DNA from 4 places in the Ancylobacter sp. GW821-FHT10E12 genome. Region 3 is predicted to be linked to each of the others. Evidence: predicted binding sites of a transcription regulator. Region 3 holds the regulator's gene; each other region holds the start of a gene.
The links. Region 3 encodes PhoB, which activates phosphate uptake and scavenging genes when phosphate is short. Its sites were predicted from a motif close to TGTCATNNANCTGTCAT; they were not measured.
Positions count from the first base shown of each region.

Region 1: a site for PhoB is predicted at 882-898, ahead of AC1RU4_RS03120 (CorA family divalent cation transporter). Genes of this name have one in related genera too.
Region 2: a site for PhoB is predicted at 952-968, ahead of phnC (phosphonate ABC transporter ATP-binding protein). Genes of this name have one in related genera too.
Region 4: a site for PhoB is predicted at 1,337-1,353, ahead of AC1RU4_RS24855 (alkaline phosphatase). Genes of this name have one in related genera too.

Region 1 covers NZ_JBXASN010000002.1:158,719-160,917, forward strand. The annotation lists gene AC1RU4_RS03115 (sarcosine oxidase subunit beta family protein) at 1-770, opposite strand, end outside; gene AC1RU4_RS03120 (CorA family divalent cation transporter) at 1,003-2,058, shown strand; gene AC1RU4_RS03125 (tellurite resistance TerB family protein) at 2,164-2,199, shown strand, end outside.
Region 2 covers NZ_JBXASN010000007.1:286,632-288,830, forward strand. The annotation lists gene phnD (phosphonate ABC transporter substrate-binding protein) at 1-25, opposite strand, end outside; gene phnC (phosphonate ABC transporter ATP-binding protein) at 40-879, opposite strand; gene AC1RU4_RS12130 (DUF6790 family protein) at 1,030-1,494, shown strand; gene AC1RU4_RS12135 (hypothetical protein) at 1,525-2,199, opposite strand, start outside.
Region 3 covers NZ_JBXASN010000005.1:33,932-36,130, forward strand. The annotation lists gene nthA (nitrile hydratase subunit alpha) at 1-687, opposite strand, end outside; gene phoB (phosphate regulon transcriptional regulator PhoB) at 892-1,593, opposite strand; gene phoU (phosphate signaling complex protein PhoU) at 1,638-2,199, opposite strand, start outside.
Region 4 covers NZ_JBXASN010000026.1:13,967-16,165, forward strand. The annotation lists gene AC1RU4_RS24855 (alkaline phosphatase) at 1-1,270, opposite strand, end outside; gene AC1RU4_RS24860 (NUDIX domain-containing protein) at 1,387-2,055, opposite strand; gene AC1RU4_RS24865 (ABC transporter ATP-binding protein) at 2,052-2,199, opposite strand, start outside.

The DNA.
Region 1 (2,199 bases), on a different contig from region 3:
ATGCGCACCCCGGCCATCGCCATGACGACGCTGGTATGGCCGGCGGCCGACACGCCGATCTTCTTCGCGCGGATGAAGCCCTTCGAGGTCTCCACCCCTTCCACCGCGCCGGTGGGGCCGCGGCGGATCGCCTTCACCTCGCAGTTCTGGATGATGTCGACGCCGCGCGAATCCGCGGCGCGGGCGAAGCCCCAGGCCACCGCGTCATGCCGCGCCGTACCGCCGCGCCGCTGCAGGGCGCCGCCGAGGATCGGGTAGCGCATCGAGGAGATGTTGAGCGGCGGGCAGAACGCCTTGCACTCCTCGGCGCTCAGCCATTCATTGTCGACGCCGTTGAGCCGGTTGGAATGGACGTGGCGCTTGAAGCTCTGCACGTCGTGATGGTTGTGCGCCAGCATCAGCACGCCGCGGGCCGAATACATGACATTGTAGTTGAGGTCCTGCGACAGGCCCTCCCACAGCTTCACCGCGTGCTCGTAGAGCGCGGCGCTCTCGTCGAACAGGTAGTTCGACCGCACGATGGTGGTGTTGCGCCCGGTATTGCCGCCGCCGAGCCAGCCGCGCTCGATCACCGCGACATTGGCGATTCCGTGCTCCTTGGCGAGATAATAGGCGCAGGCCAGCCCGTGGCCGCCGGCGCCGACGATGATCACGTCGTACTCGGCCTCGGGCTCGGGCGTGCGCCATTGCGGCTGCCAGCCCTTGTGGCCGCCGAAGGCCCGGCGGATGAGCTGGAACCCCGAAAACCTTTGGCCGGAGAATGTCTGCATGTCGGCGCCTCCGCCCGGACGAGAGCGATCTTCGGCTCATGCTGGACCCGGAGCCGTGCCGGCGCGAGCATTGTTTCGGCGCCAGCGTTGAATGGATGCGACATGAGAAATGCGACGCCGCCATGACACGACGGCGTGCCAGCGCGAGGCGGCCGCGCGACCGCCCCGCGCTGGCACGCCGGTTGCTCGGACGGCGCCATCGGGGCGGGGTGCGCTCCTGCGTGGATCGACCATGGCGCTGTCGTCGGCTTCCGCCCTTCCGGGCCTCACCTTCGCCTATCGTTTCGACGTCGCCGGCGAGGCGGCGGCGTTGGCGGCGACCGACCTCGCCGATGCCGATATCTCCGGCACCGAGATGTCCGGCACCGAGATGTCCGGCACCGACATGCCCGCCGCTCTTGCCGAGCCGGGCGGATGGGTGTGGCTGCATTTCGACCTTTCCGACGCGGAAGCGCGACGCTGGATCGATGCCTGCCCGCTGCTGCCGGCGGCCGGCCGGGCGCTGCTGCTCTCCTCCGACGACCATCTGCGGCTGGAGCCGGCGGAAGACGCGGTGGCCGGCGTCTTCGCCGACCTGCTGCGCGATTCCGCCGGCCCCGAGCGGGCGCTCGGCCGGCTGCGCTTCGTCATGACGCGCAACCTCGTGGTGAGCGGCCGGCGCGAGGCGCTCGGCGCCATCGCCCGTACCCTGCAGTCGATCGGCGAGGGGCGGCGCTTCGCGCATTCGGTGGCGCTGCTCGAACAGATCGTCGAGCATTTCGCCGAGGCGGTGGCGGAGGTGGCGGCGGAGCTGACCGAGGCGCTCGACGCCATCGAGGACGAGCTGATCGAGGAGCGGCCGGGCCGCGAGCGCGCCCGGCTCGGCCCGGTGCGGCGCACGGCGGTGCGGCTGCATCGCCAGCTCGCCTCGCTGCGGCTGATCTTCCACCGCTGGGCGAGCCCGGCCGGCGGCACGCTGCCGGTGCCGCTGGAGGAGGCGGTGACGCGGCTCGGTCGGCGCCTCGAGGGGCTCGACCAGGAAGTGACCGCCATCCAGGAGCGGGCGCGGCTGATGCAGGACGAGCTCGCCGCCAAGCTGAGCGCCGAGACCAACCGGCACCTGTTCGCGCTGTCGATCCTCACCGCCTTCCTTCTGCCGCCGACGCTGATCGCCGGCCTGTTCGGCATGAACCTGCCGGGCATGCCCTTCGCGCAGACGGTGGGCGGCTTCTGGCTCGCCATCCTGCTGTCCGCGCTCACCGGCGCCGCCGTCTACTGGGTGCTGCGGGCGATGCGCGTCATGCGCTGACGCGCCCGGCGGCTCACCGACTGATGATCGCCGGCGCCGGTGCTTTCCTTGCGGAAGCCATGATCGGTGCTTAACTCGGGTGCCGGCATCAGAACGGGAAGAAACATGTTCAACAGCGGAAATTTCGACGCCAAGCGGCTC
Region 2 (2,199 bases), on a different contig from region 3:
GGCCGGCGGCAATGAGACGCTTCATGGGGGTCGCTCCTGTCAGGATACGGTTTCGGACGAATGGGCTTCGAGCGCCGCCCCGGAGGTCGGCACCGCGAATTGGCTCGGCAGGATGAGTTCCTCGGCGCTGGCGCCGTAGAGCTCGGTAAGGAACGGGCCGGTGATGCGCGAGGCCGGGCCGTCGAACACGACGCGGCCGGCATTCATGGCGATCACCCTGTCGAAATAAGCGGTGGCGTAGTCCACCTGGTGCAGCGACACGACCAGCGCGATGCCGTGGTCGCGGCTCAGGGTCACCAGCGTGTCCATGACGCGCTTGGCCGATTTCGGGTCGAGCGAGGCGATCGGCTCGTCGGCGAGCACCAGCTTGGCGCCCTGCACCAGCGCGCGGGCGATGGCGACGCGCTGCTGCTGGCCGCCGGAGAGTTCGCGCGCCCTCTTGTGGGCGTGCGCAGCGATGCCGACCTCGGCCAGCGCCGCCAGGGCGGTGCGCTTCTCGTCGGCGTTGAACAGGCCGAGCGTGCCACGCAGGCTGCTCATGCGGCCGAGCGCGCCGACCAGCACATTGGTCATCACCGTGAGTCGGCCGACCAGGGCGAATTGCTGGAAGACGAGGCCGATCTGCCGGCGGGCGCTCCGCACATCGGACGCGAGCCGGCCCTTGTCCTGCACGCTGACGCCGAACGAACGGACCGCCCCGCTGCCGGCATCGGCCAGTGCCAGCCCCGAGGCGATGCGGATCAGCGTCGACTTGCCGGAGCCGGAGGCACCGATCAGCGCCACGCGCTCGCCCGGCTGGATACGGAGCGACACGTCGTCGACGGCCCGCATGGAGCCCCAGGTCTTGCTGACATGGTCGATTTCGAGCGCCGCCGCCATTCGGTGTCCCTCTTCGCCCATCGGGGTCGACGAGGGCGTAGCGGCGGCAGATGACGTCGGGATGAATGGTGCGTTACACTTGTATGACATTCCTCAACGTCATGTGTCCCGCTCCCCCCTCCCCCCGCATCGATCGGCTGTGCTCCCGCCATGCTCTATCTCGCCACGCTGCTGCTCACCATGGTCATCCTGCCCGTCGTCTCCATCGCCTCGGAACTGGCGAGCGCGGGATCGGTGGCCGGCTTTTTCATCATCGCCAGCAAGTGGTTCGTGTTCTGGGCGGTGGGGGTGCGGCTGCTGCTCGCCGGCCTGACGCAGCTGTTCAAGCCGGGCTTCACCGCCGCCTCCATCCTCGGGGTCGACGACACCCGCGCGCATGTGCTGGTGCAGGAGCTCGGCTTCGCCAATCTCGCCATCGGCACCGCCGGCCTGCTGTCGCTGCTGATCTCCAGCTGGGTGTTTCCGGTCGCCTATGTCGGCGGCGCGTTTCTCGGCCTCGCCGGCCTGAACCATCTGCGCCGGCCGCACCGCACCTTCCGCGAGAACATGGCCATGATCAGCGACCTGTTCGCCGCCTTCATCCTGTTCGCCGCCTTCGTCATCGCCCAGTTCTGAAACGGGCCGCGCCATCGCGCGGACCGGCCGTCAGCGCCGCCGGAACCCGACATAGCCGCCATCGGCATCGTAGAGGACGTCATAGCCGTTCAGCAGGTGGAAGCCGGTATTGACGAAGGGCCGGTCGGCGACGCGCAGATGGATGGCCTCCGGTGCCAGCGGCGAACCCCCGCCCACCGCGAAGCGGTAGAGCTCGAACGCCGCCTCCCCCGTCCCGACGCTCACCGCCACCTGCGTGCCCGGCGGCAGCGAGCCCGTCGCGCCGGCCGCCTGCGCGGCGGGGACGGTCATGTACATCACCGACACGCCGGTATCGACCAGCAGCGTCCCGCAGGCCGGCGGGATGGCGTCGTTCAGCGCGATGCAGGCCGGCGTCGCCGCCCAGTCGGAGCGATCGGCCTGGCGATCGAGCTTCAGGAAGCGGAAACCGCCGCGCGTGTTCTCGGCCGTCAGCCCGACATGCACGCCCTCCGGCGACAGGATGTAGCCGTTGCGCCGCGCGCCGGCGCCGCCGGTCACCCGCAGCAGCGGATTCCTGTCCGGCGTGCTCTGGCTCTGCATGTCGGCCTCGCGGGCGAAGCCGATTCCGACCATGGCGATGTGCTCGGGCATCTGCCGGGGCGTGCAGTCGCTTGCATAGTCGAGGCAGCGCAGCTCGGTTACCGCCAGCACCGGCATCGGCTCGGTGGTGACGGAGGCGCCCTC
Region 3 (2,199 bases):
GCGGGTGACGAGGGCGGCCAGCGCCGCCTCGTCCATCCCCTCGGTGCCGGGCGGACGGCGGGGGATGACGAGGTAGCGGATTTCCGAATTGCTGTCCCAGACGCGGATTTCCATGCCGTCGGGCAGCCGCGTGCCGAATTCGGCCAGCACCGGGCGCGGATCGCGCACGATGCGGGTGCGATAGGGCATGCTCTTGTACCAGACCGGCGGCAGGCCGAGCACCGGCCACGGGTAGCAGGAGCACAGGGTGCAGACGACGACATTGTGCACCTCGGCGGTGTTTTCCAACGCCACCATGTTCTCGCCCTGCGCGCCGGTGAAGCCGAGATCGGCGATGGCGGCATTGGCGTCCTCGAACAGCCAGGCCCGATAGGCCGGGTCGGTCCAGGCGCGGGCGACGACCCTGGCGCCGTTCCTCGGGCCGATGCGGTTCTCGTAGAGATCGACCACCGCGTCGAGCGCGGCGGGATCGACCAGACCCTTCCGGGTGAGCAGTTCCTCCAGCGCCTTGACGCGGGCGCTGATCTCGATGTCGGCGATCGAGGTCAGCAGCGCATCGGCGGGCTCGGAATGGATGCGGTGGAAATGGTCGTGAGGATCGTGGGGATGGTCGCCGTGATCGTGGTCGTGGTCGTGATCGTGGTCGTGATCGTGGTCGTGTTCGTGATCTTGGTCTTGCGCTGCCATGACAGTCGGTCCGCCGAAGCGCCTGGGCGCCGTGAGGGCGACACTATGCGGACATGCCGGGCGCCTGTCGACGACGCAGGGGTAGAAAAGCGGCATGCCCAAGATCGCGGCGACGGACCGGCGCCATGGCCGCGCGACGCCCCCCCGGATGCGCCGACACGCCATATCGTGGAGGTCGCCGGCGCCTGTTGTCGCCGGCCGCGCTCAATGCGCGCGGGCGAACATCTCGTTGAACGAGTAGCCGGAGCCGCGCACGGTGCGGATCGGGTCGGGCTGGCGCGGACGGTTCAGCGCCTTGCGCAGGCGGCCGACATGCACGTCCACCGTGCGCTCGTCGATATAGACGTCCTGGCCCCACACGCCGTCGAGCAGCTGCTCGCGCGAATAGACCCGGCCGGGCGACTGCATGAGGAATTCCAAGAGCCGGAACTCGGTCGGCCCGAGATGCAGCTCGCGGCCGGAACGGTGCACCCGCTTGGTCTCGCGGTCGAGCTCGATGTCGCCGGCGCGCAGCAGCGTCGAGACGTGGTCCGGCTTGGCCCGGCGCAGCAGCGCCCGCACCCGCGCCACCAGCTCGGGCACCGAGAACGGTTTCACCACGTAGTCGTCGGCGCCGGTGGCCAGCCCCCGCACGCGCTCGGTCTCCTCGCCGCGGGCGGTGAGCATGAGGATCGGCATGCGCTCGGTCTCCGGCCGGGCGCGCAGGCGCCGGCACAATTCGATGCCGGACAGGCCCGGCAGCATCCAGTCGAGCAGCAGCAGGTCCGGCACCGTCTCGCGCAGCCGGGTCTCCGCCTCGTCGCCCCGCCCGACGCTCTCCACCGCATAGCCTTCGGCTTCGAGATTGTAGCGCAGGAGCAGGGTCAGCGGCTCCTCGTCCTCGACGATGAGAATGTTGGTCGGCATCGCGTTCCCCGTGCAAGCTGCGCGTGACTGCCGTTCCGTCCGGCTCAGGACGGGAACGGAACCGAGGTCATGCTGGTGGTGTCCTGCTTGGGCCGCTCGTCGGTGAGCAACTGGCCGGTCGCGAGGTAGTGCACGGTCTCGGCGATGTTGGTGGCGTGGTCGCCGATGCGCTCGATGTTCTTGGCGCAGAACAGCAGGTGCGTGCACAGCGAGATGTTGCGCGGATCCTCCATCATGTAGGTGAGGAGCTCGCGGAACAGCGAGGTGTAGAGCACGTCGACTTCGCCGTCGCGCTGCCAGACCTCGATGGCGCGCGCGTCCTCGCGGCTCGCATAGGCGTCCAGCACCATCTTCAGCTGCTCGAACACGATGCCCGCCATGTGCTCGACGCCGCGCACCAGCTTCTGCGGGTGGAACTCGCCGGAAAGCGCCAGCACGCGCTTGCCGGTGTTCTTGGCGAGGTCGCCGATGCGCTCCAGGTCGTTGGCGATCCGCATGGCGGCGACGATTTCGCGCAGGTCGCCGGCCAGCGGCTGGCGGCGGGCGATGGTGAGGATCGCCTTTTCCTCGATCTCGCGCTGCAAGAGGTCGATCGGGCCGTCGAGC
Region 4 (2,199 bases), on a different contig from region 3:
CCTTGGCGAACGCGCGCACGACGCCGACCACCTGGTCCATCTCGATGGTCTCGATCACCGCGCGGTCCCAGTCGAGCGGGTGGGACATCTTGTCGATCGAGGCGCCCTCGACCATCAGCACGAAGCCCTCGGGGTTCTTCGACAGCGAGTTCAGCGCCACCTTGGTCATGTCGACGAGGCCGGGCTGGTCGGGGAACTTCGACACCGTGCCCTTCTTGAGCTGCATGCGGTCGAGCGCGGTGTCCATGTTGCCGGGGTGGAACACGCCGAAGATCTTGCCGGAGTTCGACATCGAGGCGGCGTCCAGCTCGGCCTTGGTGGTGGCGATCTGGTAGCCGTCCTGCTTGAACAGCTCGACGAAGTTCTTCTCGTCCTTGCGCTTGGAGCCGGCGGTGCTCTTCGGGATGAAGTAGGCGCCGCCGCCGCCGAGCACCACGTCCGGGCGGACATTGTAGAGCATCTCGGCGATCTCGGCCTTGTCGGAGCGCCGGCGGGTATGGGCGACCACCGCCGCCGGGGTGGCGTCCTGCAGTTCGGCGGTGGAGATGATGCCGAGCGACTTGGAGCCGGTGCGGCGCACCGCCTCGCCCAGCGTCTCCACCTTCGGGTCGTCGAGGCTGTCCTTGGTGCGGTCGGCATAGACGCCGATGGCGTTGATCGCGCTCTTGTGGCCGGTCATGTAGGCCGACATCGAATTGGCGCTGTCCACCGCGATCGAATCGGTCGACGAGGTGCCGATGAACGCCATGCGGTCGAGGCCGTCCATGTTCAGGCGGCCATTGGCCTTACCCTCGGTCACGCCCTTGGACATGATGCGGGCGGCGGTGCGGTGGGCGACCGACAGGCCGTCGCCGAGCACGAAGATCACGTTCTTCACCTTCGGCGTCGCCGGGGTGCCGAACACCTCCCAGGTCACCGACTTGGTCTTGCCGGCGGCGCTGGCCTCGACCTTGTAGGTCCCCGGCGTCGCGATGGAGACGGCGCGCAGCACCAGCGCCGAGGCCTCGACGCCCGGCTCCTTCTCGACGAAGGTCGCGTCCTTGCCGAGCAGCTTGGCGTAATCCTCGCCGTTGATGGTGACCTTCACCTCGTCCGGCTTCACCACGCCGTCGAACTCCACCTTGAAGTCGAACGGCGCGCCCTGGAGGATGGTGGCGCGATCGATCGGGTAGACGGCGTCGGCAGCAGCCGTGCCCGAGAGCACGGTGCCGGAGAGCAGGGCAAGGCTGGCCGCGGCCAGCAGGCGGGCTGTCGGCAAGGATGTGCGCATCGAGGGATCTCCGCTTCGGACAGGCGGCGGGGGCCGCGGATCGGAAAAACCCTCTAGGCACCTTCCATGTCGCGCGGGTGACAATCGCCGGCGTCGCGATCATTTAGCCGGCTCTTCTATCGCGCCGAGCGCCCCGCTCCGGCGGCGAACGCCTCCGTCCGTGCGCGGTTCAGCGCGAACCATTGCAGCGCCGCCAGCACGAACACATTGCCGATCCGCCCCGGCGAGGGCTCGGTGAGCGCCGCCAGCGCCTCGCCGACCGGCAGCAGGAACGGGCGCGTGTGCTCGCTCTCGCCCGGCTCGCCGGCCTCTTCCGGCACCCGCGTGCTATCGACCAGCGCCAGGAACAGCTCGGCATGCTCGTCGGTGACGCCCGGCGTCGGCATGAAGGCCAGCATCGGCAGCAGCGCGGAAGGCTCCACCCCGAGCTCCTCGCGGCATTCGCGCCGCGCGGCGAATTGGGCCGTCTCGCCTTCCTCGATCCGCCCGGCGGCGATCTCGGTGAGCTCGCCGCGCCCGGTCGCCAGATGCGCGGCGAGGCGGAACTGGCGGATCAGCACGAACACATCCGCCGCCGGGTCCCAGGCCAGCGCCGCCACCACCGGCCCGACACGCAATATGTCGCGCGTCTGGGTCAGCGGTTGCCCGCCCGCGCCCGGCAGCGTCACGGTGAAGCGGTCATAGGGGCGGAAGCCGTCGCCGATCGACACCGGGCCTTCGAGCGTCACCGGCACCGCGTGGTCGCCCAGTCCCCCGCCCGGTCCCGCGCGCCCGGCCCCGCTCACGCCGTCGCCTCGGGCGCCGCCCCCGAGGTCGTCCCCGAGGCCGCCCCCAAAGTCACTCCCAAAGCCGCCTCGTCCGCCGGCGGCACCTCCTCCAGGTGGAAGGCGGCGGCGAACAGCGCCCGCGTATAGGCGCTCTTGGGGTTG